DNA from 4 places in the Streptomyces sp. ITFR-16 genome. Region 1 is predicted to be linked to each of the others. Evidence: riboswitches for the same ligand, from Rfam matches in the RefSeq annotation. Region 1 holds a riboswitch; each other region holds the start of a gene.
What was found. A riboswitch is a leader RNA that binds a small molecule or an ion and turns the genes downstream of it on or off. The one in region 1 is predicted to bind thiamine pyrophosphate.
Positions count from the first base shown of each region.

Region 1 (7,178 bases):
GAGGCCGGGCAGGGCGGTCCGGCCGAGCAGCGGGGCGTTGTCGGGGGAGGCGGGGCGCAGGCCGGCCAGGGTCTCGGTGAGCGGCAGCTCGGTGATGCCGGGCACCAGCTCGTGCGCGTCGCGCAGCAGCTCGTACACCCCGCCCGCCGTGACCGTGGTGTCCCAGCCCATCTCCTCGCTGGTCGCGCCGACGACCAGCTCGCCGTTCTCGCGCGGCACGAGATAGACGTGGCTGCCCCGGACCACGGCGCGCACGGTGCGCGAGAGGAAGGGGGCGTACGCGGGGGGCACGGTCAGGCGCAGCACCTGGCCCTTCACCGGGCGCACGGGCGGCAGGACCTGCGGGGGCACCCCGGCCAGCCGGCCGCTGAGACTGCCCGCGGCGAGCACGACCTGGTCGGCCGCCACCTCCGTGCCGTCGTCCAGGACGGCCCCGACGGCCCGGTCGCGCACCACCGAGAGCCGCTCGGCCCTTCGGCGGTGGAAGACGACCCCGGCCCGCTCGCACGCCGTGAGCAGCGCGGCGGCCAGCCGGCGCGGATCGACCTGGTGGTCGCCGTCGGCCCGCAGCCCGCCCCGCACCCCCGGCGCGAGCATCGGCTCCAGCCGGCGGCACTCCCGGCCGGTCAGCCACTGCGAGTCCAGCCCCGAGCGCCGCTGGAGCTCGTGCAGCTCGCGCAGATGGGCGCGGTCGTCGGCGTCCAGTGCGACGGCCAGGGTGCCGCAGGCGCGGAAGCCGATGTCCTGTCCGCCGGCCGCCTCCAGCTCGGCGGTGAACGACGGATAGCGGGCGGCGGAGGCGAGGTTGAGCCTCAGCAGGGTGTCCTCGCCGTAGTGGAGTTCGGTGACGGCGGCCAGCATGCCGGCCGCGACCCGGGCGGCGCCGCCGCCCGGACCGGGGTCCACGACCGCGGTCGGCAGTCCGCGCTGCGCGGCCCGCCAGGCGGTCACCAGGCCGATGATGCCGCCCCCGATGACGAGGACGTCGGACCCTTCGGTGCGATGGGTGCGCATGGGCGTCCAGCCCCTCCCTTCGCCGGCATGACCCGGATCAGGTTCGTACGGTCGGAGGCCGTCCAGCCTCCCTCTCAGCCCGGTGCGTCCGGGCTCCCGCGAGTGTCTTACCGTGGCCACCCTAAACCCCGCTCCCGGGACCCGGTAAGGAGGGCGGGGGTGCGGGCGGGACCGGCGGCCCCCTGTCCTGACGGTCTGTCACGTGGTTAAGGTGGACGGGTGAGCGAGCAGCAGCGGGCAGAGAGGCCGGGGCGGCGGGTCGTCGTCGCCGGCGCGGGCATGGCCGGGGTGCAGACCGCCGTGGCCCTGCGCGAACAGGGCTTCACGGGCGCCGTCACCCTCATCGGCGCCGAGCCCCACCAGCCCTACGACCGGCCCCCGCTGTCCAAGGCGGTCCTGCTCGGCAAGGCCGAGGAATCCGCCTTCGACATCGACTTCGAGGGCCTGGACATCGAACTGCGCCTGGGCTGCGAGGTCACCGGCGTGCGCGCCGCCGCGCACGAACTGGACACCTCCGCGGGCCCCGTGCCCTACGACGTCCTGGTCATCGCCACCGGCGCCGAACCGGTCGTCCTGCCCGGCTCCGAGGGCGTGCCCGGCGTCCATCTGCTGCGCACCCTCGACGACGCGGCGCGGCTGCGCCCCGTCCTCGCGGCGGGGCACGACGTGGTGGTCGTGGGCGCGGGCTGGATCGGCGCCGAGTTCGCCACCGCGGCCCGCGCCGCCGGCTGTGCGGTCACCGTCGTCGAGGCCGCCGGCCGGCCCCTGGCGGGTGCCCTGCCCGCCGAGGTCGCCGCCCCGATGGCCGCCTGGTACGCACAGAGCGGCGCCGAACTCCTCACCGGGGCCCGGGTCGCCCGCGTCGAACCCGGCGCGGTGGTCCTGGCGGACGGGCGCACCCTCGCCGCCGACGCGGTCGTCGTCGGGATCGGCGCCCGGCCCGCCACCGGCTGGCTGGCCGGCTCGGGCGTCGCGCTCGGCCCCGACGGATCGGTCACCGCCGACACGGCCCTGCGCACCTCGCTGCCCGATGTGTACGCCGTCGGCGACTGCGCCTCCTTCCCCTCCGCCCGCTACGGCACCCGGCTGCTCGTCCACCACTGGGACAACGCGCTCCAGGGGCCGAGGACCGCCGCCGCGCACATCGCCGCGGCCGCCGGCGAGGGCGCCGCCGAACCGCCCGCCTACGACCCCGTGCCCTACTTCTGGTCCGAGCAGTTCGGCCGGTTCGTGCAGTACGCCGGCCATCACGCGGACGCGGACACGCTGCTGTGGCGCGGCGACCCGGCGGACCCCGCCTGGTCCGTGTGCTGGCTGCGCGACGGCGTCCTGGCCGCCGTCCTGGCCGTGAGCCGGCCGCGCGATCTGGCCCAGGGGCGCAGGCTCGTCGAGGCGGGGGCGCGGCTCGATCCGCTGCGGGCCGCCGACCCCTCCGTACCGCTGAAGTCGGCGGTCCTCCCGTAGCCGCGAGGACCTGAAGGGCTGAGTCCGGGTGTCGGCTGTCGGTCCGGGATGGCAGGCTTGTCCCGTGACCGAGATTGACGCAAAGATCGATGCTCTCGTCCCTGCCTGGCTCCACCTTCCCGACATCGCGGAAATGCTCGATGTCGAGGTGACGCGTGTGCGGCAGCTGGTGAAGGAGGGCCAGCTCATCGCCGTACGACGTGGTGAGAACCGGGCGCTCCAGGTGCCTGCCGCCTTCATCGACGGCAGCAAGGTGGTCAAGGGCCTCTCCGGGACCCTGACGCTCCTGAGGGACGACGGCTACTCCGACGAAGAGATGCTGGAATGGCTCTTCACGCCCGACCCGACCCTGCCGGGCACGCCCGCGCAGGCGCTGAGTGAGAATCGCGGCACGGAGGTGAAGCGCCGCGCCCAGGCGCTCGCCGTCTGACCGAAAGCCGTACGGGGGAGCGGGCCGCGTCCCACGCGGCCCGCTCCCCGCGCCGCACCACGCCATCGCCTTGTCCCGGGGGGAACCGCACCATGTCCACGCCTCGCTCGCAGCTGTCCGACGCCCGGCTCTATCTGTGCACGGACGCGCGCAGGCGCCAGGGCGACCTGCCCGAGTTCCTCGACGCGGTGCTCTCCGGCGGGGTGGACATCGTCCAGCTGCGCGACAAGGGCATGGAGGCCGCCGAGGAGCTGGAGCACCTCGCGGTCTTCGCGGACGCCTGCAAGCGCCACGGCAAGCTCCTCGCGGTCAACGACCGGGCCGACGTCGCCCACGCCATCGGCAGCGACGTGCTGCACCTGGGCCAGGGCGACCTGCCGGTGCCGGCCGCCCGCGCGATCATCGGCCGGGACGTGGTCGTCGGCCGCTCCACGCACGCCCGGGCCGAGGTGGACGCGGCCGTCGCCGAGCCCGGCGTGGACTACTTCTGCACCGGCCCCTGCTGGCCCACCCCCACCAAGCCCGGCCGGCACGCCCCCGGCCTGGACCTCGTCCGCTACGCCGCCTCGCTCGCCCCCGCGCGCCCCTGGTTCGCCATCGGCGGGATCGACGCGGGCAATCTGGACCAGGTGCTGGACGCCGGGGCGCGCCGCGTCGTCGTGGTCCGCGCCGTCACGGAGGCGTCCGATCCGGCCGCCGCCGCCGCTGAGCTGGCACGAAGGGTCCGCGAGCGCGCCGGCGCGTGAGCGGCGCGGGCGCGTCCCGCAGCGCGCGCCGAGGGCGTGTTTGGGACAGAAGTGTCCGAGGCGTGGACAAAGTAACGGTCAATCCAGGCAAATCACCCCGGTTCGGCGGGGATGGGGCGTCCTCCTGGTTAACCTGCCGGTATGGCCCTTGGCACACCTTCCACCAGGACAGATCACGCGCGCACCGTGCGTGAGATGCTCGCGACCGGCAAGACCTCGTACTCGTTCGAGTTCTGGGCGCCCAAGACCGAAAAGGGCGAACGGAACCTCTGGAACGCGCTGCGCCGGGTCGAGGCGGTCCGGCCGAGCTTCGTCTCCGTGACCTACGGGGCCGGTGGTTCCACCCGGTCCGGGACGGTGAAGGCCACCCAGGACATCGCCGCCGAGTCCACCCTCACCCCGGTCGCGCACCTCACGGCGGTCAACCACTCCGTCGCCGAACTGCGCAACATGGTCGGGCAGTACGCGGACGCCGGCATCCGGAACATCCTCGCCGTGCGCGGCGACCCGCCGGGCGACCCGATGGGCCCGTGGGTCGAGCACCCGGAAGGAGTGCGGTACGCGGCCGATCTCGTCCGGCTGATCAAGGAGGCCGGGGATTTCTGCGTCGGCGTCGCGGCCTTTCCCGAGCGGCACCCCCGCTCCACCGACTGGGACACCGACATCCGGCATTTCGTGGACAAGTGCCGCGCCGGTGCGGACTATGCGATCACGCAGATGTTCTTCACGCCCGGGGATTATCTGCGGATGCGTGACCGGGTGGTCGCTGCGGGTTGCGAAACGCCGATCATTCCGGAAGTCATGCCGCTCACGAGCGTCCGGCAATTGGAGCGGTTCGCGCAGCTCAGCAACGCGACCGTGCCCGCCGAGCTGAAAGAACGCATCCTCGCCGCCAAGGACGATCCCGCCGCTGTACGCTCCATTGGCATCGACTTCGCAACGCGGTTCTGCGCGGAGCTGCTTTCCGAGGGTGTGCCCGGACTGCACTTCATCACGTTGAACAACTCGACTGCGACGCTCGAGATCTACGAGAATCTCGGACTGCACAAGCAGTCGTGACCGGCCGTACCCGCCACGATCCGGGGCGGTGGCCGTAGAAGGGGGCGGGCATGGGCTGGACGGTCCTCTACATCGCGTTCGGCATCGTTGCGCTGTGGCTGCTCGGTGAGGTGCTGCTCCAGTACAAGGCGCGGCTGCGCTGGCGCCTGCTCGCCTTCACCGGCTTCCTCGGTGTCGTCCTCGGCGTCCTGATGCCGTCCGTGCCCGTCATCGCCCTCGGCGCGGTCGCCTTCGCGACCGGTCAGACCTACGTCACGCTCTCGTTCCGCCGGGGCTTCTCGACCGGCTGGGCCATAGGGGGCAGCCCCGGCGCGAGCCGCCGGCGGCGCGGGGGCGGCGAGCGCGAGCCCGCGCTGCGGGTCTCGGACCTGGAGATGGAGTCCGGCACCGACGCACCGCCCGCCCCCGGCTCCGCCCCGCGGGACGGGGCCGCCGCGGTCTACGAGCCGGAGCCCCTGCCGGACGACACCGGGCAGTACGGCGTCTACACCGATCCGCTGCCGCGCCGCGAGACCCACCAGGAACCCCAGCAGCCCCAGGGCAGCCCGCAGTACGCCGCGTACGACCCCTACGCCGACTACCCGGGCCATCAGACGCAGGGGCAGGACGCCTACCCCGGCCAGGACACGTACCCCGGGCAGGACACCTACGCGGCCCAGGACGGCTACGCGGGCCAGGACACCTATTCCGGCCAGGGCACCTACGCCGGAGCGGGCCAGTACGACTACGGCACGGACCAGCAGCAGTACGCCGCCTACTCCGACCCGTACATCGGCACCACCGCGGGCACCCCGCAGTACGGCACGTACGACGCCTACGGGAACTACGACAGCCAGGGCGCCGGACAGCAGTACACCGACCCCGCCGACCCCTACGGCGCGCAGTCCCGGACCTACGGCTCCGAGACCCCGCCCGGCGGTGTGTGGGTGCCGCAGCAGCGCGAGGGCGAGCAGTACCCCCCGCCCCCGGAGCAGCCCGCCCAGCCGGCCCCGTACCCGAACGGCTACGACCCCGGCTACAACGACCAGTACCGCTACTGACGCCCGGGGCCGGGCCGCCCGGGCCCCGCCGCCGTCACTGCGACCCGCGGAAGCCGTCCCCCTCGACGACGATCCCCGCGACCAGCGCCCCGGACATGCCCGCATGGGCCGGCCCGCCGCCCGGGTGCGACCAGCCGCCCGCCAGCAGCAGCCCCGGCAGCCGGGTGCGGTTGCCCGCGTGGAGATGACCGCCCCCGGCACCCGCCAGCGCGGGCGGGGGAACGGCGCCGCCGGGCGCACCGGTGTCCGCCGCGGTCTCCGCGGGCGTCCGCACCTCCATGTCCAGCACCCGCTCCCGCAGTCCGGGCACCGCCGCGCCCGCGCTGTCGATCAGCGTGTCCGCGAACCGCGCGCGCAGCGCCGGGTCCGTCCAGTCCACCGGGCCGTGCGGGGCGACCGTCGCCATCAGGGTCACGGCCTCGTGCGCCTCGTCGGGGCGGGTCGAGGGATCGTCGGGGCGCAGCACCGTCACCGTGGGGTGCCCGGCGGCCCTGCCCCCGAACACCGCCGCGCTCTCGGCCGCCCCGTCGGCCGGGTGCACCAGCGTCCGGTGCACGGCGTCGGCCGGCCGCCCGCCGCGCAGCGAGAGCAGCACCAGGAACCGGCCGGACCCGCCGCCGTCCGCGCGCGGCTGCGCCGTCACCTCGCCGTCCTGCCAGAGCTCCTGACCGGACACCAGCTCCGGAGCCGGCCGGGCGCCCAGCACCACGTGCGCGGCCTCCGCGACCGTCCCGTCCGCCAGCTCGACGCCTGCTGCCCGGCCGTCCTTCTCCACGACCCGGGCCACCTCGGCGCCGAAGACGAACTCCACCTTCCGGGCCAGGCACCGCTCGTACACCGCCTGCGCCAGCGCCCGCATCCCGCCCATGACGTACCAGCTGCCGAACGTCTCCTCCATGTACGGCAGCAGGGCCGCGCCCGCCGGGGCGTGCAGCGGATCCAGGCCGTACGACAGCGCGTACCCGTCCAGCAGGGCGGCGAGACGGGGGTCCGCCAGCTCCCAGGCACCGATCTCCGCCACCGTGCCCGCCCGCCGGGCCGGACGCAGCAGCCTGCGGTGCGCCGGAGCCGGATAGGGGTCGCGGGTCAGCACCTGCCAGTCGGGGCGCAGCGGCTCCTCGAGCAGCGGACGCCTGGAGCGGTCCCAGGCGTCCCTGGCCCGGTCGAGGAAGGCGCCCCACCTCCCGCCCGCACCGCTGCCTAGCGCGGCGTCCAGAGCGGCGACCGTCCCGGCGCGTGACGCGTTCGGCAGACGGACGTCCGTGCCGTCCGCGAAGACATGGCGGCTCGCCGGGTCCACCTGGGTCAGCGAGACGCACTGCTCCAGCGGCTCCTTGCCGGTCTTCACGAACAGGTCGCGGTAGACCGCGGGCAGATGGAGCAGACCGGGCCCGGTGTCGAAGACGAACCCGTCCCGCGCATGCC
Region 1 is NZ_CP134609.1:6,009,329-6,016,506, forward strand. It holds gene thiO (glycine oxidase ThiO) at 1-1,014, opposite strand, end outside; TPP riboswitch at 1,012-1,124, opposite strand; gene RLT58_RS26590 (NAD(P)/FAD-dependent oxidoreductase) at 1,234-2,478, shown strand; gene RLT58_RS26595 (Rv2175c family DNA-binding protein) at 2,543-2,908, shown strand; gene thiE (thiamine phosphate synthase) at 3,001-3,654, shown strand; gene metF (methylenetetrahydrofolate reductase [NAD(P)H]) at 3,796-4,713, shown strand; gene RLT58_RS26610 (hypothetical protein) at 4,764-5,753, shown strand; gene RLT58_RS26615 (phytoene desaturase family protein) at 5,788-7,178, opposite strand, start outside.

Region 2 (7,178 bases), 5.3 Mb from region 1:
CAACAACCAGCTGAAGGAGGCGGCGCTCGCCCTTGCCGCCGAGGCCGAGCGGACCGCGCCCGGCCCCGGCCTGATGCGGCTCCAGGCCGCCCACTTCCTCTGGGAGGGCACGCAGGCCACCGAGGAGGACGGGCCGGGCCGCTCCCGCAGGCTCGCCGCCAACGCCGACCATCTCACCGGCCGGGACAACGCCGAACGGGCGCTGCTCACCCTGCGCGCCTTCGACGCCATGCTGCGCGGCGAGAACGCCCAGCTCATCGTGGAACTCTGCGAACGCGCCCTGGTCAACGGCCACCCGGCGCGCGGACTCGGCTGGACCGACACCGAGTGGGGCTTCGAACTCCCGGCCACGCTCGGCATCACCTACGCCTTCATCGACCAACTCGACCGCGCCGAGGAGCTGTTCGGCGAGGCGGTGCGCGCCTTCGAGATCTCCGGCTGGAGCGGCGCCCACCTGGCGTTCGCCCACACCCTCCTCGGTCTGGTCTACCGCCGTCGCGGCCGGCTCGCCGAGGCGGAGGGCTTCCTGCGCGAGGGACTGCGCCTCGCCGACCGTGTCGGCAGCGGCCTGCCCGTCCACTGGGACGCCGCCTGTCTGCTCATCGACACCCTGCTGGCGCGCGGCCGGGTCAGCGAGGCCCGCAAGGTCGCCGACGACTACCACTTCGGACTGCCCTACCCGAGCGCCATGGTGCTGCCCGACGGCCCGTGCGTCCGGGGCCGCCTGCTGCTCGCCGAAGGCCGTACGAAGGAGGCCGTCACCGAGCTGGAGGCGGCGGGCCAGTCCCTCGAACCGCGCGGCAGGTTCAACGGCGTCTGGGGACCCTGGGCCGGTGACCTGGCTCGCGCCCTGGCGGACGAGGACCCGGGCCGTGCCGCCCAGCTCGCCAACTCCGCCCGGGTGCACGCCGAACGGTTCGGCACGGACACGGCCATCGGGGAGGCCCTGCGCTGTGTCTCCCTCTTCGCCCGCCCGGAGGAGGCCGTGCACCTGCTGGGCGAGGCGGTCCGCCACCTGGAGGCGTCGCCCTCGCAGTACGAGTACGCCCAGGCCCTGGTCGACTACGGCATCGCGACCCGCTCGCCCCGGGAGCTGGCCCGGGCCCACAAACTGGCCACGGCCTGCGGCGCCGAATCCCTGGCCGCCCGCGCCCAGCAGGCACGCGCGTCGATCCGGTCCACCGAGTGAGGTAATGTTTGTCCTGCGCAGCCGCCCGGCACGACCGGGAGGAATCGCAGCGGGACGTGGCGCAGCTTGGTAGCGCACTTGACTGGGGGTCAAGGGGTCGCAGGTTCAAATCCTGTCGTCCCGACTCGTGAGAGTCGTTCGTCGAGGGGCCGTGCCGGAGAGATCCGGTACGGCCCCTCGGCCGTTCTCCGCCTCAGCGGCTCCGGCGCAGCCGCAGCGGGGTGTAGACCGTCAGGGCCACGAGGAACGCCACCCCGTAGGCCAGGTCGGCGCCGTGCAGCGCGTGCGCCACGGGGCCCACGTACAGGCTGGTGCTCATGAAGGGGACCGCCGCCGCGAAGGCCGCCGCGAAGGCGGTGAGGGCGGGCCACCACGGCCGGCGGTGTGCGCTCTCGGTGGCCAGGTCGACGGGGGAGTGGCCGCGGGCCCGCGCCCGCACGGCCCAGTCGACGGCCACGATCGCGACGAAGCCGGGGATCCAGTAGCCGACGAGCAGCAGCACGTTCTGGAAGCGGGTCGTGGTGTCGGCCGCGTGCATCCACAGGACCAGCGGGAAGCCGAGCGCCGCGGCGAGTGCGGCGGCGACCGGTCGCGGCAGCCGGACACCCATCGTCTGGAGCGCCAGCGAACCGCTGTAGTCGTTCATGGCGTTGCTGCACAGCGCGGCGAGCGCCACGGCGAGCAGCCCGAACGCGCCGAGGGCGCCCCCGCCCAGCAGGGTGTCGATGCCGCGCGCCGTCTGGTCGGTGAAGACGGACGCCCCCCACAGCCCGAGGGCCTGGACGGCCACGAAGGAGGTGCTGATGCCCAGCAGCGTGCACCAGAACATCCGCGGCCGGGACGCGGTGCGCGGCAGATAGCGGCTGAAGTCGCTGGCGTACGGCGCCCAGGACAGCGCCAGGCTCAGCGCGACGGTGCAGGTCAGGACGGCGGCGCCGGCCCGGTCCGCGCCGTGCACGGAACCGGAGGCGGCCGGGTGGACGCCTTGCAGGAGCTTGGTGGAGAGCACGGCGAAGGCGGCGGCCAGGGCGAACGTCATCACGGTCTGGAGCCGGTGGATCACCTCGTACCCCAGGACGCCCAACGCTCCCTGGGCAGCCATCATGACCAGGACCCCCAGCCAGAACGGCCAGCCGCACAGCTGGGCCAGCGCGTCCCCGCCGAACAGCCCGATCAAGGCGTCCCAGGCGATGGAGGACAGCCACTGCAGCACCCCGGGCACGACGACACCCCGGCCGAACGCCAGCCGGGCCAAGGGGAGTTGCCCGGCCCCGGTCTGGCTGCCCCAGGTGCCCAGATACGCGGTGGGCACGGCGCCCACGAGGGTCCCGAGCACGACGGCGGCCAGCGCGGTGGCGAAGTCCAGGCCCAGCGCGATGCCGACGGTGCCGGTGAAGACACCCGTCATCGTCAGATTGGGCGCGAACCAGACGGTGAAGAGCCGGCCGGGCCCGCCGTAGCGGCGGTCCTCGGGGACGGGGGCTATCCCGTGTGCCTCGACGCGCAGATCGCCGGGTGCGGTGGGCATGCGCCCGCCGAATGCGGCGAGCTCGTCCTGGGCATGCGACAACGACATGAAGACATCCCTCCGCCAGTGCTAACTGGTTCAGGTTCGACGGGTGTGATCTCAGCCCCTGTGCGGGGCACCCCGTGTCCGGTGTGGCGGCCAGGATAGCCGGGCGGGCGCGGATGCCGGTGCGGGGGTGGGTACCTGTCCACCCCCTGCGCGCCCGGCGCGTGACTCAGCCGAAGAGCTTGGCCACGAAGGCGGAGAGATTGGCCGCGGTGCGGCCGACCTGCTCCTCCAGGGTCAGCGACTCCTTGAAGCGGGCGCCCGAGGCCACGGCCTTCTTCCCGCGCACGTACAGGGAGCAGGCCAGGTCGGTGCACATGTACAGGCCGACCGAATTGCCCTCACGCCCGGCGGGACCCGTCTTGCGGGCGGTCATCAGGGAGACCCCGCCGCCGGGGTGCGTGGTCAGGCAGAGGGAGCACATGCTCCGGTGGAGGAACCCGCGCTGCTGGGAGGGGAAGCGCAGCGAGATCCCCGTCAGCTTCCCGTCGTGCTCGGTGACGATGTAGCTGCGCCCGGGCGCGCTGAGATCGCGCCAGCCCAGGAAGTCGAGATCCTCCCAGGGCAGCTCCCCGAAATCGCGGGGCAGCGGCAGACGCCCGGCCTCCCCCTTGGAGCAATTGACGAACGATGTGCGGATGTCCTGCTCGGTCACGGCCTTCATGCCCACGACGCTAACTCTGCCTATGAGCCCTAGGCAAATGATTAATCGAATTAGGTGTGTACCTCGGTCTCCTCGGTCACCAGGTCCAGCCGGTGCGCGGGCGGGTGCGTGAGGCCGAGGCCGGGGCGCCAGGCCGCCAGGATCTGCGCCGAGGGGTCGAAGAGGGGTGCCGGCAGCTCGTCGGGCGAGGTCCACCGCCAGGTGCTGATCAGATGGGGCTCGGTCACCTCGGGGGTCGCCGAGCCGACCCGTACAAGAGCGCCGAGCGTGACCCGGTTGATGCCGCCCACCGCGTCGTGCAGCATCACGAAGATGCTCACCTCGTGCTCCGCGACCCTCAGACCGGTCTCCTCGCGCAGCTCACGCGCGGCGGCCGCCGCGACGGACTCCGGCAGCGGATCGACCTTGCCGCCCGGCAGCTCCCAGGTCCCGCTGTGGTGCCGGCCGAGCAGGATGCGCCCCCGCGCATCCTGCACGATCACCCCGACCCCCAGCGCCGCCTGCGCCTTGGGCGGACGGGAGTTGCGGGACGGAACGGGGGTGGCGTCGGTGGTCATGGCGCTCTCCTTGCACGGTCGTACGGGGCCGGGCGTCGAGCCTACGGGGCGGCCGGGACCCGCCCCGGCGCGCTCACACGGTCAGCCGCAGCGCCGTCGCCGCGATGCCGAGCCGTACGCTCTGGCCCCACGTCAGCTCCAGCGCGTCCGTCTCCATCCCGTCCCCGAAGACCACCACCCGGTCGGACTCCACGGTCAGCCGGAGCTCCTGCCCGCGCCCCAGCTCCCCGGAGACCAGTGAGGTGCCGGTCACCGGGGACGGCCACGCCTCCCGGACGAACCACAGCAGCCGGGGATCGGTCGGCGCCGGCAGTGCCAGCGGGCTGCGGCGCTCCTGCCACAGCGAGCGCAGCCAGCCCGTGGCGCCGGTCCCGGTGCCGACCAGCACACCGGAGGAGGCCTGCGGCTCGGCGGGTGAGCCGGCCGCGTCCGTGCCCAGCCGGTAGCGGGCCGTCTGGTGCCCCGGCGGGCCGAGGTAGATCTCGTTGAGAGCCAGCAGCCGCTGGGTGTCGTCGGCCACCGCCTCCACCATGGTCAGCTCGTCCGCGCGGCCGCCCGGCGCCGCGGCGGCCCGGAGCAGCGCCGCCGCGTCGCCGGGCCGGTGGCGCACGAGCACGCCGGGATTGCGGCCGGGATCGGTGTCGATGCCCACGACCGGCTGGCCGGAGAGGTACTTCGCCGCGTTGGCGACCAGACCGTCCTGCCCGACGACGACCACGACGTCCTCGGGCGCGAACAGGAACCGGTCCAGGTCCGCCCGCTCCACCCGTGAGTGCCGCCACTGGAGCGGGACGGCCGCCGCCACATCGGCCAGCGCCTGCCGGGTCCGCTCGTGCCGCCGGGCCACCTCCTCGATGGACCGGCCCCGGCTGGACAGGAAGAACGCGGCCTGGCCGTGCGTTCCGTGCCGGGCCAGCAACTCCTCGTACTCGGTGGTGCGGTGGACCAGGACCGCCCTCGGTGCCAGGCTCACGCCCCGGTCTCCGGCGCCGGCCGGCCGAGCTTGCTGAGCAGACCGGTCAGGACGTCGGGCGACAGGGTGAGGCTGTCGATGCGGGGCAGGTTCTCCGCGAGCCGGGTGGCGGCCAGCGCGTGCAGGGTCGCCGCCTCCACCTCGCCGTGCACCCGCAGCCAGGCGGCCTGCGACTCGGCGCGTGCGGCGCCCACTTCGCGGGCGGCCTCCGCCTCGGCCCGGGCCAGGCGCACCTTGCGGGCGGCCTCCGCCTCGGCGCGCACGCCGTCGGCCGCCGCGTTCTCCTCGGCCTCGCGGCGGGTGTTGGTGCCGCGCTGCTCGACGAGCTGCTCCTCCCGGCGGGCCAGCTCGATCTGGCTGGCCAGTTCGTTCTCGGCGATGGTCCGCTCGCGCTCGACCGCCACGGCCCGCCGCTCGTAGGTGGCCCGGTCGGCCTCCTGCTGGATCTGCTCCCGGGCGGGGGTGCGCAGCGCCCGCTCCACCTCGGCCTCCGGGCGGATGGCGACGACGCGCACGGCCACCACGTCGATGCCGGTGGCGGGCAGCCGGGGTTCGGCGGCGAGCCCGGCCGCGACCCGCTCGCGCACGGCGGCGACCCCGTCCACCAGCGCCCCGGCCAGCGGGGTGCGGGCCAGCACGTCCAGGGTGTGCTGCTGGGCCGTCTCGGTGAGGAGCGTGGTGATCTGCTCCAGCGGGGCGCCGCGCCAGGCGCCGGTGTCCGGGTCGACGGAGAAGTCGAGGCGGGCGGCGGCCTCGGCCGGGTCGCTGATCCGGTAGGTCACGGTGGCCTGCACGGTGACGTCCTGGAAGTCGGACGTACGGGCGTGGAACGCCATGGCCAGCTCGCGGTCGTTGACCGGGACCTCGGACAGGGCGGCGCTGAGCGAGCGGTACCAGAAGCTGAGCCCGGCCCCGTCGTGGGTGAGCCGGCCGCGCTTGTGGTGGCGGATGTGGGCGGTGGGCGCGGAGCGCAGATGGCGCCAACCGAAGCGCCGGGTGATGTCGGCCATGTGGCCCCCCTTGTTCTCGTCATGACGACGATAAGGGAGACGGGTGCATATCGTCAAGGGGACGAGAAAGGGTTTCCGCCGGTCGCCCCTCCCCGGTCCGGGAAGGCCGGCGCGAGGAACCGGGCGGGGAACTCGCCGCCGCCGTGCACCGCCAGATCCGCGCCGGTGACGTACCCGGCGAGATCGCCCGCGAGATACAGGCAGGCGCGCGCCACATCGTCCGGCGCGGCCATCCGCCGCATCGGGATCACGCCCGCCACGGCGGCGCCGCCGTCCTCGCCGTACACGGCCGCCGCGCTCTCCGTCGCGACCGGGCCCGCCGTGATGTGGTTGACGCGCACGGCCGGCGCCCACTCCAGGGCGAGGGCCCGGGTGAGCCCCAGCAGTCCGGCCTTCGCTGCGGTGTACGCGGCGGTGCCCGGCTGGGGCGTGTGCGCGGAGACGCTGCCGATGTTGATGACCGAGCCCCCGCCCTCCTGGTCCCGCATGACGCGGTACGCCGCCTGGGCGGTGTAGAAGGGCGCCAGCAGATTCAGTGCGACGACCTTCTCGACGAACCGGGGCGACACCGTCGCGGCCTCGGCGTCCGGGGAGCCGCCCGCGTTGTTGACCAGCACGTCCAGCCGGCCGAAGAGGTCCGCCGCCGCGTCCACGAGCGAGGATGCGGCCACCGGGTCGCGCACGTCACCGGCCAGGAAGCGGGCCCGCCGGCCGCCGCCCGTCGGAAGGTCCGGGGGCTCGGTGCGGCCGCAGACCAGCACCTGGGCCCCGGCCGCGAGGAAGGCCCGGGCGATGGCGGCGCCGACGCCCTTCGTGCCGCCGGTGACCAGGACCGCCCGCCCGGTGAAGTCCACGGGGTTGCCGGTGTCCATGAATTGCCTCCGCAGTGCCGGGGGCCGCTGAGGGCCGGACCAGCGAAAGCTACCAAGCGTTTGTTCGGTGGAACAGGGCGCGGACCTCGCGCTCCGGAACCGCCGGTACGCGAACGGCCGGTACGCGAACGGCCGGTGACTTCGCGAGAAGTCACCGGCCGGCCGGGTTGCGCGCCGCCCCCGTCCCCACGGTGCGGCGCGAGCGGGCCGCCGTCATCCGCTGGGACGACGGCCCACGTCTGTCAGGACCCGGACGCCGAGGCGTCCAGGCCGAGTGCGGGAAAGACCGCGCCCTCCACGAAACGGAGGAGGTACGTCTCGTCCGCGATGGCCCCCTCCA
Region 2 is NZ_CP134609.1:677,763-684,940, reverse strand. It holds gene RLT58_RS03195 (ATP-binding protein) at 1-1,189, shown strand, start outside; tRNA gene RLT58_RS03190 (tRNA-Pro) at 1,240-1,313, shown strand; gene RLT58_RS03185 (purine-cytosine permease family protein) at 1,383-2,765, opposite strand; TPP riboswitch at 2,756-2,850, opposite strand; gene RLT58_RS03180 (FBP domain-containing protein) at 2,932-3,426, opposite strand; gene RLT58_RS03175 (nucleotide triphosphate diphosphatase NUDT15) at 3,477-3,983, opposite strand; gene RLT58_RS03170 (hypothetical protein) at 4,057-4,956, opposite strand; gene RLT58_RS03165 (SPFH domain-containing protein) at 4,953-5,966, opposite strand; gene RLT58_RS03160 (SDR family oxidoreductase) at 6,020-6,838, opposite strand; gene RLT58_RS03155 (TetR/AcrR family transcriptional regulator) at 7,081-7,178, opposite strand, start outside.
Region 2: it holds a riboswitch for thiamine pyrophosphate, as region 1 does, so the genes downstream of both, RLT58_RS03185 (purine-cytosine permease family protein) here and thiO (glycine oxidase ThiO) in region 1, are expected to answer to the same signal.

Region 3 (7,178 bases), 3.8 Mb from region 1:
GCCGTTCTGCCGAGAACGGTGCGGTCGTCTCCCTCGTCTCCGACGACAAGACGTCCGGCGTCCTGCTCGAGCTGAAGTGCGAGACGGACTTCGTCGCCAAGGGCGACAAGTTCCAGGCCGTCGCCAACACGCTCGCCGCGCACGTCGCCGCGACCTCCCCGGCCGACATCCAGGCGCTGCTCGCGTCCGAGATCGAGCCCGGCAAGACCGTCCAGGCGTACGTGGACGAGGCCAACGCCAACCTCGGCGAGAAGATCGTCCTGGACCGCTTCGCGCAGTTCACCGGCGCCTACGTCTCCGTGTACATGCACCGCACCATGCCCGACCTGCCCCCGCAGATCGGTGTCCTGGTCGAGCTGGACAAGGCCGACGCCGAGCTGGCCAAGGGCATCGCGCAGCACATCGCCGCCTTCGCGCCGAAGTACCTCTCCCGCGAGGACGTCCCGGCCGAGGTCGTCGAGGCCGAGCGCCGCGTCGCCGAGGAGACCACGCGCGCCGAGGGCAAGCCCGAGGCCGCGCTCCCGAAGATCGTCGAGGGTCGCGTCAACGGCTTCTTCAAGGAGGCCACCCTCCTCGGCCAGCCGTACGCGCTGGACAACAAGAAGTCCGTCCAGAAGGTCCTGGACGAGGCCGGTGTCACCCTGAAGCGCTTCACGCGCATCAAGGTCGGCATCTGAGTCCGTCCGCGAAAAACGGTGGACCCCGATAGGGTCTGGTGCAGTCGACGGCCGCACACCGCCGTACGACCGCAGATCTGACGAGGAGGCCATTGCCGCTGAGGGACACCAGACCCACCGGCAATGGCCTTCTTCGTATGTGCACGAGGAGAATTCCCATGAACAAGGGCGCGGACGCCGCACACGGTGACCACAAGCGCGACGACGGCAAGGTGCCCGGACGCTTCATGCTGAAGCTGTCCGGCGAGGCGTTCGCCGGTGGCGGGGGTCTCGGTGTCGATCCCGATGTCGTGCACGCCATCGCCCGCGAGATCGCGGCCGTCGTCCGGGACGGCGCGGAAATCGCGGTCGTCATCGGCGGCGGCAACTTCTTCCGCGGCGCCGAGCTCCAGCAGCGCGGCATGGACCGGGCGCGCTCCGACTACATGGGCATGCTCGGCACCGTCATGAACTGCCTCGCCCTCCAGGACTTCCTGGAGAAGGAGGGCATCGACTCCCGCGTCCAGACCGCCATCACCATGGGGCAGGTCGCGGAGCCGTACATCCCGCTGCGTGCCGTACGGCACCTGGAGAAGGGCCGCGTCGTCATCTTCGGCGCCGGCATGGGCATGCCGTACTTCTCCACCGACACCACCGCGGCCCAGCGCGCCCTGGAGATCGACGCCGAGGGCCTGCTGATGGGCAAGAACGGCGTGGACGGCGTCTACGACTCCGACCCGAAGACCAACCCCGGAGCCGTGAAGTTCGACGCGCTGGAGTACAGCGAGGTGCTCGCCCGCGATCTCAAGGTCGCCGACGCCACCGCCATCACGCTCTGCCGTGACAACCAGCTGCCGATCCTCGTCTTCGAGCTGACCGCCGCCGGCAATATCGCCCGCGCCGTCAAGGGTGAGAAGATCGGCACGCTCGTGAGTGACCAGGGCACCCGGGCCTGACAAACCGGGCGACGCAGGATCCGCCGGGCCCGAGCACTCCGGGCCCATTCAAGACACGCAGGAGCACGTGGTGATCGAAGAAACCCTCCTCGAGGCCGAGGAGAAGATGGAGAAGGCCGTCGTCGTCGCGAAAGAGGACTTCGCCGCGATCCGCACCGGCCGTGCGCACCCGGCGATGTTCAACAAGATCGTCGCCGACTACTACGGCGCGCTGACCCCGATCAACCAGCTGGCCTCGTTCTCGGTGCCCGAGCCCCGTATGGCCGTCGTGACGCCGTTCGACAAGAGCGCGCTGCGCAACATCGAGCAGGCCATCCGCGACTCGGACCTCGGTGTCAACCCGAGCAACGACGGCAACATCATCCGGGTGACCTTCCCCGACCTCACCGAAGAGCGCCGTCGCGACTACATCAAGGTCGCGAAGACCAAGGCCGAGGACTCCAAGATCTCGATCCGGGCCGTCCGCCGCAAGGCCAAGGAGACGCTCGACAAGCTGGTCAAGGACAAGGAGTCCGGCGAGGACGAGGTCCGCCGCGCCGAGAAGGAGCTCGACGACACCACCGCGAAGTACGTCGCGCAGGTGGACGAGCTGCTGAAGCACAAGGAAGCCGAGCTGCTCGAAGTCTGATGAACGACTCCTCCTGGGGCGTCCCGCAGGGCGCCGGCCACCGGGCCGCTCCCGAGATGCGGGCCGCTCCGGCGGGTCCTGCATACGATGTGCATGACGCCCAGCAGACTCGGCCCATGCCCATCGTGCCGGACGTTCCCGACGCAGGTAGAGACGCTGACGACCGTGATGACCGGGACCAGGGGGCCGGACGCCTGAGCGGCGGCCCCCTGTTCCGTGACGAGAAGCCGCAGGAGCCCATGTCCACCGCGCCGCCACCCCCGCAGAAGAAGCGTGCGGGCCGTGATCTGGGAGCCGCCATAGGGGTCGGCCTGGGGCTCGGCGTCGTCGTCGCGGCCTCGCTCTTCATCGTGAAGGCCGTCTTCGTCGGGGTGATCGCCGTCGCCGTCGTCGTCGGCCTGTGGGAGCTCACCTCCCGGCTCGAGGAGCGCAAGGGCATCAAGGCGCCGCTGGTGCCGCTCGCGATCGGTGGCGCGGCGATGGTCGTCGCCGGGTACGCGCGGGGCGCCGAGGGTGCCTGGGTCGCGATGGCGCTGACCGCCCTGGCGGTGCTCGTCTGGCGGATGACCGAACCGCCGGAGGGCTACCTCAAGGACGTCACGGCAGGCGTCTTCGCCGCGTTCTACGTGCCTTTCCTGGCCACCTTCGTCGCGATGATGCTGACCGCCGACGACGGACCGCAGCGGGTCCTGACCTTCCTGCTGCTGACCGTGGTCAGCGACACCGGCGCGTACGCCGTCGGCTGGCGGTTCGGCAAGCACAAGCTCGCACCCCGCATCAGCCCCGGGAAGACCCGGGAGGGCCTGTTCGGAGCCGTGGCCTTCGCGATGGTGGCCGGCGCGCTGTGCATGCAGTTCCTGATCGACGACGGTTCCTGGTGGCAGGGGCTGCTGCTCGGCCTCGCCGTCGCCGCCAGCGCCACCCTCGGCGACCTGGGCGAGTCCATGATCAAGCGGGACCTCGGGATCAAGGACATGGGCACGCTGCTGCCCGGCCACGGCGGGATCATGGACCGGCTGGACTCCCTGCTGCCGACCGCGCCGGTGGTCTGGCTGCTGCTGGTCGTCTTCGTCGGCTCCGGCTGAGCATTTGCCGGCACGGCAACGCGTGAGGGCCCCCGTCCGCGGACGGGGGCCCTCACGCGTGTTTCTCCGGTGTCAGCCGCGCTCGCGCAGGGCCGAGCGCATGTGGTGGTGCATCTCCATGGCCCGGCGGCGCATCCACAGGATCCAGGTGCAGAACACGACCACCCCGACGGCGAAGACCACGGGGAAGGCCGGCGAGCCGGTGGTGGCACCGAGGACGAGCATGCCGACGGCGACCAGGCCCAGCCAGTACGGCAGCCACCGGCCGCCCCGCTCCATCTTCCCGAGCTGCTCGTCGACCAGCCGCCGCATCATCGCGCGCTCCTCGGGGTCCCGGGGCACCTCACGGCGGCGGATCCTGCGGTTGAGGTCGACGACCGCACTCGGCCGCGCCCCGGTCGCCCGGCTGGTCCTGCGCCGCTGGTACGCCAGGATGCCGATGACCACGGCGGTGCAGAGCAGGCTCTGCACCGCCCATAACGCCGGATGATCGTCCCGGCGGAACACGGCACCGAGGCCCAGCCCCAGGACGAAGAGCACGAGGGCCTGCGCGGCCAGGCTGTGGTTGAACCAGTGCTTCACGGTGTGCACGACGGATACCTCCTGCGAAGTCGGCGGGCTGTCCCTGTCTCTCCGGATACCCCGTCGGGGCCCGCGCAGCGGTACCGCGAGGGCCCCGGCCGACGAGGGGCAGGGGCACCTCCGCGTGTCTGCGACACTGGAAGAACCATGCCTAAGCCCGGAGAACTCACTTTCGTCGCGCCCCGCGGAGCCAAGAAGCCGCCGCGGCATCTCGCCGACCTCACGCCCGCCGAGCGCAGGGAGGCCGTCGCCGCGATCGGCGAGAAGCCCTTCCGCGCCCAGCAGCTCTCGCAGCACTACTTCGCGCGGTACGCGCACGACCCGGCGGAGTGGACCAACATCCCGGCCGGATCGCGGGACAAGCTCGCCGAGGCGATGTTCCCCGACCTGATGTCGGTGGTCCGGCACATCAGCTGCGACGACGACACCACCCGCAAGACGCTGTGGAAGCTGCACGACGGGACGCTGGTCGAGTCCGTCCTGATGCGCTATCCCGAGCGCGTCACGATGTGCATCTCCTCGCAGGCCGGCTGCGGGATGAACTGCCCGTTCTGCGCCACCGGACAGGCCGGTCTCGACCGCAACCTGTCCACCGCCGAGATCGTCCACCAGATCGTGGACGGCATGCGGGCGCTGCGCGACGGCGAGGTCCCGGGCGGTCCGGCCCGGCTCTCCAACATCGTCTTCATGGGCATGGGCGAGCCGCTGGCCAACTACAACCGCGTGGTCGGCGCGATCCGCCGGCTGACCGACCCCGAGCCCGACGGCCTGGGGCTCTCGCAGCGCGGGATCACCGTCTCCACCGTCGGCCTCGTCCCCGCGATGCTCCGGTTCGCCGACGAGGGCTTCAAGTGCCGTCTCGCCGTCTCGCTGCACGCCCCGGACGACGAGCTGCGCGACACCCTCGTCCCGGTCAACACCCGGTGGAACGTCAACGAGGTCCTGGACGCCGCGTGGGAGTACGCGGAGAAGTCCGGCCGCCGCATCTCCATCGAGTACGCCCTGATCCGCGACATCAACGACCAGGCGTGGCGGGGCGACCGGCTCGGCCGCCTCCTCAAGGGCAAGCGCGTCCACGTCAACCTGATCCCGCTGAACCCGACCCCGGGCTCGAAGTGGACCGCCTCCCGGCCCGAGGACGAGAAGGCGTTCGTCGAGGCCATCGCCGCCCACGGCGTGCCCGTCACCGTCCGGGACACCCGCGGCCAGGAGATCGACGGGGCCTGCGGACAGCTGGCGGCATCCGAGCGCTGAGGCCCACGGGGGCCGTGTAGCCTGGGGCCGAAATCAACTTCATATTCCGACAGGGGAGCGCCACAGCGCTGAGAGTGCGGCACCAAGGACAGGTTGGCCGCAGACCCTCTGAACCTCGCCCGGGTCATTCCGGGTAGGAAGTTCGGACCTTACTCAAGCTGTTGCGCCCTGCCCGCTTCCGGTTTCCACCGGCGCGGGCAGGGCCGCGTCTCTTCCTGGTCACTCCAGGAGGAATCACATGAGCACCACCCAGAAGATCGCGGTGACGGCCCTCGCCGCCGCGCTCGGCGCGACCGCGCTGGCCGGCTGCGGAAGCTCCGACGACAAGGCCTCCGGTACCGGCGGCACCAACGGCACCGGCTCCAAGACCGTCACGCTCGTCAGCCACGACTCCTTCAACGCCTCCAAGGGCGTGCTGAAGGAGTTCACCCGCGAGACCGGCTACACCGTCAAGGTGCTGAAGAGCGGTGACGCCGGCGCCGCCCTCAACCAGGAGATCCTGACCAAGGGCTCGCCGCGCGGCGACGTGTTCTTCGGCGTCGACAACACCCTGCTCTCCCGCGCCCTCGACAACGGCCTGTTCACGCCGTACGAGGCCAAGGGCATCGACAGGGTCGCGGCCGACGTCCAGCTGGACGCGGACAAGCACCGGGTCACCCCGGTCGACACCGGCGACATCTGCGTCAACTACGACAAGAAGTACTTCGCCGACAAGAAGCTCGCGCCGCCGCGGACCTTCGCCGACCTGGCGAAGCCCGCGTACAAGGACCTGCTGGTCACCGAGAACGCCGCGACCTCCTCGCCCGGCCTCGGCTTCCTCCTCGGCACGGTCGCCACGTTCGGCGAGGACGGCTACCAGGGCTACTGGAAGAAGCTCAAGGACAACGGCGTCAAGGTCGTCGACGGCTGGGAGCAGGCGTACAACGAGGAGTTCTCCGGCTCCGCCGGAGGCAGGAAGGCCAAGGCCGACCGGCCGCTCGTCGTCAGCTACGCCTCCAGCCCGCCCGTCGAGGTGCTGTACGCGGATCCGCAGCCGAAGACCGCCCCGACCGGCGTCGCCACCGGCACGTGCTTCCGCCAGATCGAGTTCGCCGGGCTGCTGGACGGCGCGAGGAACGAGGCGGGCGGCAAGGCCCTGCTGGACTTCCTGATCAGCAAGAAGTTCCAGGAGGACATGCCGCTCAACATGTTCGTCAGCCCGGTCGCGAAGGATGCGAAGGTGCCCGCGCTCTTCACGAAGTTCGGTGCCACCGCCGAGAAGCCGGCGACCGTCGCCCCGGACACCATCGCCAAGAACCGTGAGCAGTGGGTCCAGTCATGGTCCTCGCTCGTAGTGAAGTAGCGAAGACACCCGTACGCGGACCGGGCGCGCGCGGGAGGTCCGCACGCGCCCGGGCCCGGCGCGGGAGCGCGGTGCGGCTCGGCCTGATGGCCGTGCCCGTCGCGTTCTTCGCGCTGTTCTTCGCCTATCCCGTCGCCGCGATCGTCGGACGCGGCCTCAAGGCGGACGGGGTCTGGCAGTTCGGCCGGTTCGGCGAGGTGCTGGCCCGGCCGGACATCCGCGACGTCCTCTGGTTCACTCTCTGGCAGGCGCTCGCCTCGACCGCGCTGACCCTCCTGATCGCCCTGCCGGGCGCGTATGTCTTCGCCCGGTTCGACTTCCCCGGCAAACAGCTGCTGCGGGCCGTCGTCACGGTGCCGTTCGTGCTGCCGACCGTCGTCGTCGGCACGGCCTTCCTCGCCCTGCTGGGGCGCGGCGGCTTCCTCGACGAGCTGTGGGGCGTCCGGCTGGACACCACGGTGTGGGCGATCCTGCTCGCCCATGTGTTCTTCAACTACGCGGTCGTCGTCCGCACCGTCGGCGGGCTCTGGTCGCAGCTCGACCCGCGCCAGGAGGAGGCCGCGCGGGTCCTGGGGGCCGGACGGTTCGCCGCCTGGCGGCGCGTCACCCTGCCCGCGCTCGGCCCGGCCGTGGCCGCCGCCGCGCTGATGGTCTTCCTGTTCACCTTCACCTCCT
Region 3 is NZ_CP134609.1:2,179,743-2,186,920, reverse strand. It holds gene tsf (translation elongation factor Ts) at 1-677, shown strand, start outside; gene pyrH (UMP kinase) at 836-1,612, shown strand; gene frr (ribosome recycling factor) at 1,683-2,240, shown strand; gene RLT58_RS09555 (phosphatidate cytidylyltransferase) at 2,240-3,325, shown strand; gene RLT58_RS09550 (hypothetical protein) at 3,398-3,916, opposite strand; gene rlmN (dual-specificity RNA methyltransferase RlmN) at 4,055-5,161, shown strand; TPP riboswitch at 5,203-5,319, shown strand; gene RLT58_RS09540 (thiamine ABC transporter substrate-binding protein) at 5,400-6,503, shown strand; gene RLT58_RS09535 (ABC transporter permease) at 6,590-7,178, shown strand, end outside.
Region 3: it holds a riboswitch for thiamine pyrophosphate, as region 1 does, so the genes downstream of both, RLT58_RS09540 (thiamine ABC transporter substrate-binding protein) here and thiO (glycine oxidase ThiO) in region 1, are expected to answer to the same signal.

Region 4 (7,178 bases), 2.0 Mb from region 1:
CCCGGCCCGCTGTACGTCGTCGGCGATGTCCACGGCTATCTGGACGAGCTCGTAGCCGCCCTCGCCGAACAGGGCCTGATCGACGCCGAGGGCAACTGGTCCGCGGGCAACGCGCGCCTCTGGTTCCTCGGCGACTTCACCGACCGGGGCCCCGACGGCATCGGCGTCATCGACCTCGTGATGCGGCTGTCCGCCGAGGCCGCAGCCGCCGGCGGCTACTGCAAGGCCCTGATGGGCAACCACGAGCTGCTGCTCATCGGCGCCAAGCGGTTCGGCGACACCCCGGTGAACTCCGGCGCAGGCACCGCCACCTTCCAGGCCGCCTGGCTGCTCAACGGCGGCCAGAAGACGGACATGGAGCGCCTCCAGGACGTCCACCTCCAGTGGATGTCCCGCCTCGACGCGGTCGTCGAGGAGGACGGGCATCTGCTGATGCACTCGGACACGACGGCCTACCTCGACTACGGCTCCACCATCGAGGACGTCAACGACACGGTGCACGCCATTCTCACGCGGAACGACGCCGACGAGTGCTGGGACCTGTTCCGCAAGCTCACCAAGCGGTTCGCCTTCCGCGACGAGTCGGGTCCGCAGGCCGTCCAGGAGCTGATGGCGGCCTACGGCGGCCGGCGCGTCGTCCATGGTCACAGCCCCATTCCGTATCTGCTCGGCGAGGTCGGATCCGAGGACGGCGAGGACAGCGCCGGGCCCGTGGTCGACGGTCCCCATGTGTACGCGGACGGGCTCGCGATCGCCATGGACGGCGGAGTGACCATGGCCGGAAAGCTACTGGTCGTCCAACTTCCGCTGCATGTCTGACGTTCGCCGGGGAAGACGCATCCTGACCTGACCACGCCGACCACTGGGCCTATTTCCGGAAACCCCCTGTCACCCCGTGCCGTGGGCGCTCTACCATCGGCGTATCAGTAGCAGGCTCTCCTCCGTTTCCGCCCAACTGCCCGGTCCCAGCGGGCATACAGGCCCTACGGAGCATCGGGGGATGCACATGAACAGCGCTCCGCACCTGCTGACCGAGGACCGGCCCGCATACGAGCGGATCCTCGACGACGCACTGCGTCACGCCCACGAACGACCGGACCTGGCCGCCATCGGCGAACGGCTCAACCCGGTCCAGCTGCGCACCATGGCCATGGCCGCCGTCGCGCTGATCACCGCCGCGGCCGCCGTCGAGTACGAGCACTACGTGAAGGCCCGCGACGAGCTGCGCGCCACCGTCCAGGACCGCGGCGCCCGGGCGACCGGGGCGGACGAACTGCCCGAATCCGGCGCCGGCATAGGAGCCGTGGTCACGGTCCTGGCACCGGTGCTGGCCGGCACCGCGGCGGTCATCTTCCTGCTGGTCGGCTACATCCTGAAGATGCTCGACCCGCCCCCGGCGTTCGCGAGGACGATGATCGGCGCGGGCTGGTTCTTCGCGGCGGCCACCGCAGCGGCCATCCTCGTCGCCGCCGTCGGCCTCCTGCTCGCCGCCCTGCGCAACGGCTCGACCTCGCTGGCGGCCCGGGACTCCGGCGAGGAGCTGCCCGACGACGTGGCCCGGGCCAGGGACGCCTGGGAGGACGCCCTGCTGGAACGGGGCATCCTGCCCTTCCTGCGGGACGCGCTGGCCGACCCCGGCACCGCCCCCGCCGTGCGGCCGCCGTACCGTCCGGCCAACCGCATGCCGAAGATCGGCTACAGCAGGCCGGACTTCGCCGGTCCCGACGAGGGCCCGGCGGCCGCGCCCCGGCCGAGCTTCAGCAGCCCGGACTTCTCCAGCCCCGACTTCGGCGGCCCCGAACACGAACTGGACTGATTGGGGCCGCCGTCCGGGCCCGCGCCGCCGTCATCCGCTCCGCACGATCCGCGCCACCGCTCTCTCGACCGGCGCACGCCCGTGCACACGCACCAGCGCGAGATGGAAGAGCGACGGCGCGACCGGGGCCCAGCGCTCCACGCGGCCGGGACTCAGCAGGTACCTGATCACGTCTGCAGGGCGGAAGGGCACGTAGTCGATGGTCTGCGCCTCCCAGCGGTCCGCGACCCCCCGGCTCATCCGCGCCCGCAGCTCGTCGCGGGTCAGCTCCGTCAGCCGGGCGCAGAAGTGGGCGCCCCACTGCTGTCTACCGACGTCCAGCACGAAGGCGAGCAGTTCGAGCGTGTACTCGCCGGGCTCGACGGACAACTCCTCGCGCATGCCCCGGCGGGCCACGTCGTAGAGGTCGGGGGCGCTCCCGCCGGCGGAGTCCATGGGGCCGGCCAGTCCCTCGTTGACGGAGGAGTTCCAGGCGCCCGGCGCCATCCGGACCCGGTCGCTGCGCCGGGTCACGACCAGCTGGTCGTCGGCGGTCACCACGGCGACGTTGACGCCGAAACTGCACTGCAGGAACGCGGGCGCCCCGAGCGGACCGTCCGGGTCGAGATAGCGCGAGCGGGGCGTGGTCCCGTCGTCCAGGCGCCGGTCGAGCTGCTGGGCCGCGAGAAAGGTGTAGTAGTCCGTCGGGCGCAGCCGCAGACGGACCTCGGGCCGCTCGTCGAGCGCGGTACGCGAGACGTCGAGCGACGCGACGGCGTACCGGGGCCCGTTCCACGGCGGTGTGCGGCCCTCCGCACGGGCCCTGGCAGCGTCCTCCTCGGTCTCGGTGCGCCAGCGGGCCATCTCCTCGGGCAGTTCGACCGCCTCGTCGAGCACCTCGACGCGGACGGCCTCGGCGGGTATGGACGCCTCGCCGTCCCCTTCGACGATCAGCGCGGGGGTGCGCAGGGGGCCGAGCGAGAACGTCGTCCACGCGGACCCGGACTCCTCCTCCTGCGGCCCGCCCCGGAGCGCCGCACCGGGGAAGCGGGTCCGCAGTCCGCTCCAGCCTCTCCGTAAGGGCTGTGCGGCCAGCATCCCGAGAACCGCGCCGACGACTCCACTGATCACTTCGTTCCCGCTCATGTCCGGCAGGGTAGGGCCCCGGCAGCGGCTGCCGGGGCCCTCGGCACTGCCGGGTTCAGTCGGCCAGCGGCAGGTACACCCGCTTCCCGCTCGCCGCGAACTCCTTGGACTTCTCCAGCATCCCCGCCTCGATCTCCTCGTCCGATGCGGAAGGAACCAGGTCAGGGGCGAACTGCTCGGTGATGCTCCTGCTGATCTTCATCGAGCAGAACTTCGGCCCGCACATCGAGCAGAAGTGCGCCGTCTTCGCCGGCTCGGCGGGAAGCGTCTCGTCGTGGAACTCCCGTGCCGTGTCCGGGTCGAGGGCCAGGTTGAACTGGTCCTCCCAGCGGAACTCGAAGCGGGCGTCCGACAGCGCGTCGTCCCATTCCTGCGCTCCCGGATGCCCCTTGGCGAGGTCGGCGGCATGGGCGGCGATCTTGTACGTGATGACCCCGGTCTTCACATCGTCCCGGTTGGGCAGGCCGAGGTGCTCCTTGGGCGTGACGTAGCAGAGCATCGCCGTCCCCCACCAGGCGATCATCGCGGCCCCGATGCCCGAGGTGATGTGGTCGTACGCCGGCGCGACATCCGTGGTCAGCGGACCGAGCGTGTAGAACGGCGCCTCCTCGCAGATCTCCTGCTGGAGATCGATGTTCTCCTTGATCTTGTGCATCGGGACATGGCCCGGGCCCTCGATCATCGTCTGCACCCCGAACCGCTTGGCGACCGTGTTCAGTTCGCCGAGCGTGCGCAGTTCGGCGAACTGGGCCTCGTCGTTGGCGTCCGCGATCGAGCCGGGGCGCAGCCCGTCGCCGAGCGAGTACGTCACGTCGTACGCGGCGAGGATCTCGCAGAGCTCCTCGAAGTGCTCGTACAGGAAAGACTCCTTGTGGTGCGCGAGGCACCACGCCGCCATGATCGAGCCGCCCCGGGAGACGATGCCGGTCTTGCGGCGGGCCGTCAGCGGCACGTACGGCAGGCGCACGCCGGCGTGGACCGTCATGTAGTCGACGCCCTGCTCGGCCTGCTCGATGACGGTGTCCTGGTAGATCTCCCAGGTCAGCTCCTCCGCCCTGCCGTCGACCTTCTCCAGGGCCTGGTAGAGGGGGACGGTGCCGATCGGCACGGGGGAGTTGCGAAGGACCCACTCACGGGTGGTGTGGATGTTGCGGCCGGTGGACAGGTCCATGACGGTGTCGGCGCCCCACCGGGTCGCCCACGTCATCTTGTCCACCTCCTCCTCGATCGAGGACGTGACCGCGGAGTTGCCGATGTTGGCGTTCACCTTCACCAGGAACCGCTTGCCGATGATCATCGGCTCGATCTCGGGGTGGTTGACGTTGGCCGGGAGCACGGCCCGGCCGGCGGCGATCTCCTCGCGCACCACCTCGGGCGCGACGTTCTCCCGCAGGGCGACGTACTCCATCTCCCGGGTGATATCACCCCGTCGGGCGTACGCGAGCTGAGTGACGGGCCGGCCGTCCCGGCTGCGCCTGGGCCGGCGCGGGCGGCCGGGGAAGACGGCGTCCAGATTGCGCAGTCCGCCGCGCGGCGAGGTGTGCTTCAGCCCGTCGTCCTCGGGCCGGGCGGGGCGGCCCGCGTACTCCTCGGTGTCACCGCGGGCGATGATCCAGTTCTCCCGCAGGGGCGCGAGACCGCGGCGGACGTCGGTGTCGACCCCGGGATCGGTGTACGGCCCCGAGGTGTCGTACAGCGTCACGTCCTTGCCGTTGGTGAGGTGCACCTGACGGACCGGCACCCGGAGGTCGGGGCGCGACCCCTGGACGTATCCCTTGTGCCATCCGATGGACTTCCCGGCCTCGTCGTTCTGATCGGAGGCAGGCGTGCGTGTGTCCGATGTGGTCATGAGACCTACTCCCTACGCCGGCATTACCCGGTAACAGGTTCGGCGGTCGGCGCAGCCTGTCCCGTACGGACGTACGGAGATCAGCGCCCTCTCAGCCCGGTGCTCCGAGCTCCCGCGTGTGCAAAGGTGCCACCACGCTAGCGTCCCGGTCGGCCGGCTGAACAGAGGGCCCTTGTCTTCTTGCGATGATCGGCCGGTGACGTCACCTCATCTCTCCCCCGAACCGCAGGGCCATCAGCACAGCCACGCGCACAGCCATGGCCCGGCCGCGCCCGTCTCCTCCCGGCTGCGCAAGGTGATCGCCGCGGTCCTGATCCCGTTCGCCGCCGCCGTCGTGGTCGGGCTCGTGGTGCTCTGGCCCGGTGGTGCGCCGGCGCACGAGCGCACAGGTGTCGGCTTCGACCGGCAGACCCAGCAGGGCAGGGTGGTGAACATCGACAAGGTCGACTGCAAGGACGTGAACGCCTCCCAGGTGCCGGTCAGCGGCGAGAGCACACCGCCCACGGGTGAACCGTCCGACGGCGCCGCCCTCTGCGAGAAGGCCACCGTCGAGGTCACGACCGGCGAGGACAAGGGGCGCAGGTTCGTCGAGGTCGTGCAGCCGGACGCGCCCCGTCAACTACGGGAAGGGCAGGGGGTGGTCGTCGCGTACGCCCCCGACGCGCCCCATGACCTGCAGTACTCCGTGACGGACGTGAACCGGAAGTTCCCCCTGGTGCTGCTGGCCGGGATCTTCGCGCTGGCGGTGGTGCTCGTGGGCAGGATGCGCGGGGTCATGGCGCTGGTGGCGCTCGCCCTGTCGTTCGCCGTGCTGACCCTGTTCATCCTCCCGGCCATCCTGCAGGGCTCGAATCCGCTGCTCGTGGCGGTCGTCGGGGCCGGCGCCATCATGCTGATCGCGCTCTACATCTGCCACGGGCTGACGGCCCGCACCTCGGTCGCCGTCATCGGCACCCTGATCTCCCTGCTGCTGATCGGGCTGCTCGGCTCGCTCTTCATCGGCTGGGCGAGCCTGAGCGGGAACACCGACGACAACACCGGCCTCATCCACGGCCTGTATCCGCACCTCGACATGAGCGGCCTGCTGCTGGCCGGCGTCATCATCGGTTCCCTGGGGGTGCTCGACGACGTGACGGTCACCCAGACGTCGGCGGTCTGGGAACTTCATCAGGCGGACCCGACGATGAATGCGAAGAAGCTCTACCGGGCAGGGATCAGAATCGGACGCGATCACATCGCCTCCGTGGTCAACACCCTGGTGCTCGCCTATGCGGGCGCCGCGCTCCCGCTCCTGCTGCTGTTCTCGATCGCCCAGAGCAGTGTGGGAACGGTGGCCAACAGCGAACTGGTGGCGGAGGAGATCGTGCGCACCCTGGTCGGTTCCATCGGGCTGGTCGCCTCGGTTCCGGTGACCACGGCACTCGCGGCGCTGGTCGTCTCCGCGGACCGCACGGGGCTCGGCGCGGAAGCCGGAGCTTCGGCACCCGTGCGGAGCGGCAGGGGACGCCGCCGGCGGACGACGTAGTGACCGGCACCGGCCCGACCAGGACACGGAGAGTGATTCACCCGTTCGGCAGGTGTTGTGTTCGACCGGCCGGGAGGCCCGTGGACACGGGCTTCCTCAGCCGGCGTTCTGCTCCTCGGCCAGAATTCGCCCCAACGCCTCTTCCAAGTTGCCCTCGAAGTCACCCAGCGTGCACTCCTGGCCGAGCGGGACGAGCTTGTCCGTCCGGTCGAGGAAGGCCACGAGCGGCGCCGTACCGGCCCGGAAGAGAGCACGGTCGGCTCCCACCTGCAGCCGGATGTGGACATCGGACAGCCCCTCGGGCTCGGTCGGCCCGATGTGCACATCGCCGTCACCACTGGGGCTGTTGAGGCCGTCGAGCAGCAGCTCACGGCCGAAAGCCCAGGTGACGGGGGCGTCGCCGGGCAGATGGAAGGTCATCCGGATCGCATACGGATCGCTCACCTCGTAACGGAGCTCCACCGGGATACGGAAGGAGAGCTCCTCGGAGACGAGGAAGCTCATCATGACCTCAGCTTGAACCGACTCGCGCATCGTTCAACCCCGCAGTAGATGAATCTGGCCAGGAATGATCCCCCATGGCCCTATTGACGCCATCGTGGTGCACGCGATAGCAGATCACAAGGAGTGATTTTTCAGATACTGATAGAGAACACGAACGAACGCAAGAGGCTGGCCACTTCGCCACGTAGTCGTTCGACTGCGGGGAGCAACCGTTCTTCTTGGTCGAGGGGTACCGAAATGGCCATCGCCGCAGCCGGGAATCCGGCCGTGATCGGGATGGCGGCGCAGACCGTACCGAGGGCGTACTCCTGGCGCTCGATGACGGGTTCCGTACGTTCCAGTGAGCGCAGCCGCTCCAG
Region 4 is NZ_CP134609.1:4,017,788-4,024,965, forward strand. It holds gene RLT58_RS17715 (metallophosphoesterase) at 1-819, shown strand, start outside; gene RLT58_RS17720 (hypothetical protein) at 1,001-1,816, shown strand; gene RLT58_RS17725 (hypothetical protein) at 1,847-2,941, opposite strand; gene thiC (phosphomethylpyrimidine synthase ThiC) at 2,997-4,790, opposite strand; TPP riboswitch at 4,783-4,916, opposite strand; gene RLT58_RS17735 (YibE/F family protein) at 4,987-6,315, shown strand; gene RLT58_RS17740 (SsgA family sporulation/cell division regulator) at 6,412-6,849, opposite strand; gene RLT58_RS17745 (IclR family transcriptional regulator) at 6,951-7,178, opposite strand, start outside.
Region 4: it holds a riboswitch for thiamine pyrophosphate, as region 1 does, so the genes downstream of both, thiC (phosphomethylpyrimidine synthase ThiC) here and thiO (glycine oxidase ThiO) in region 1, are expected to answer to the same signal.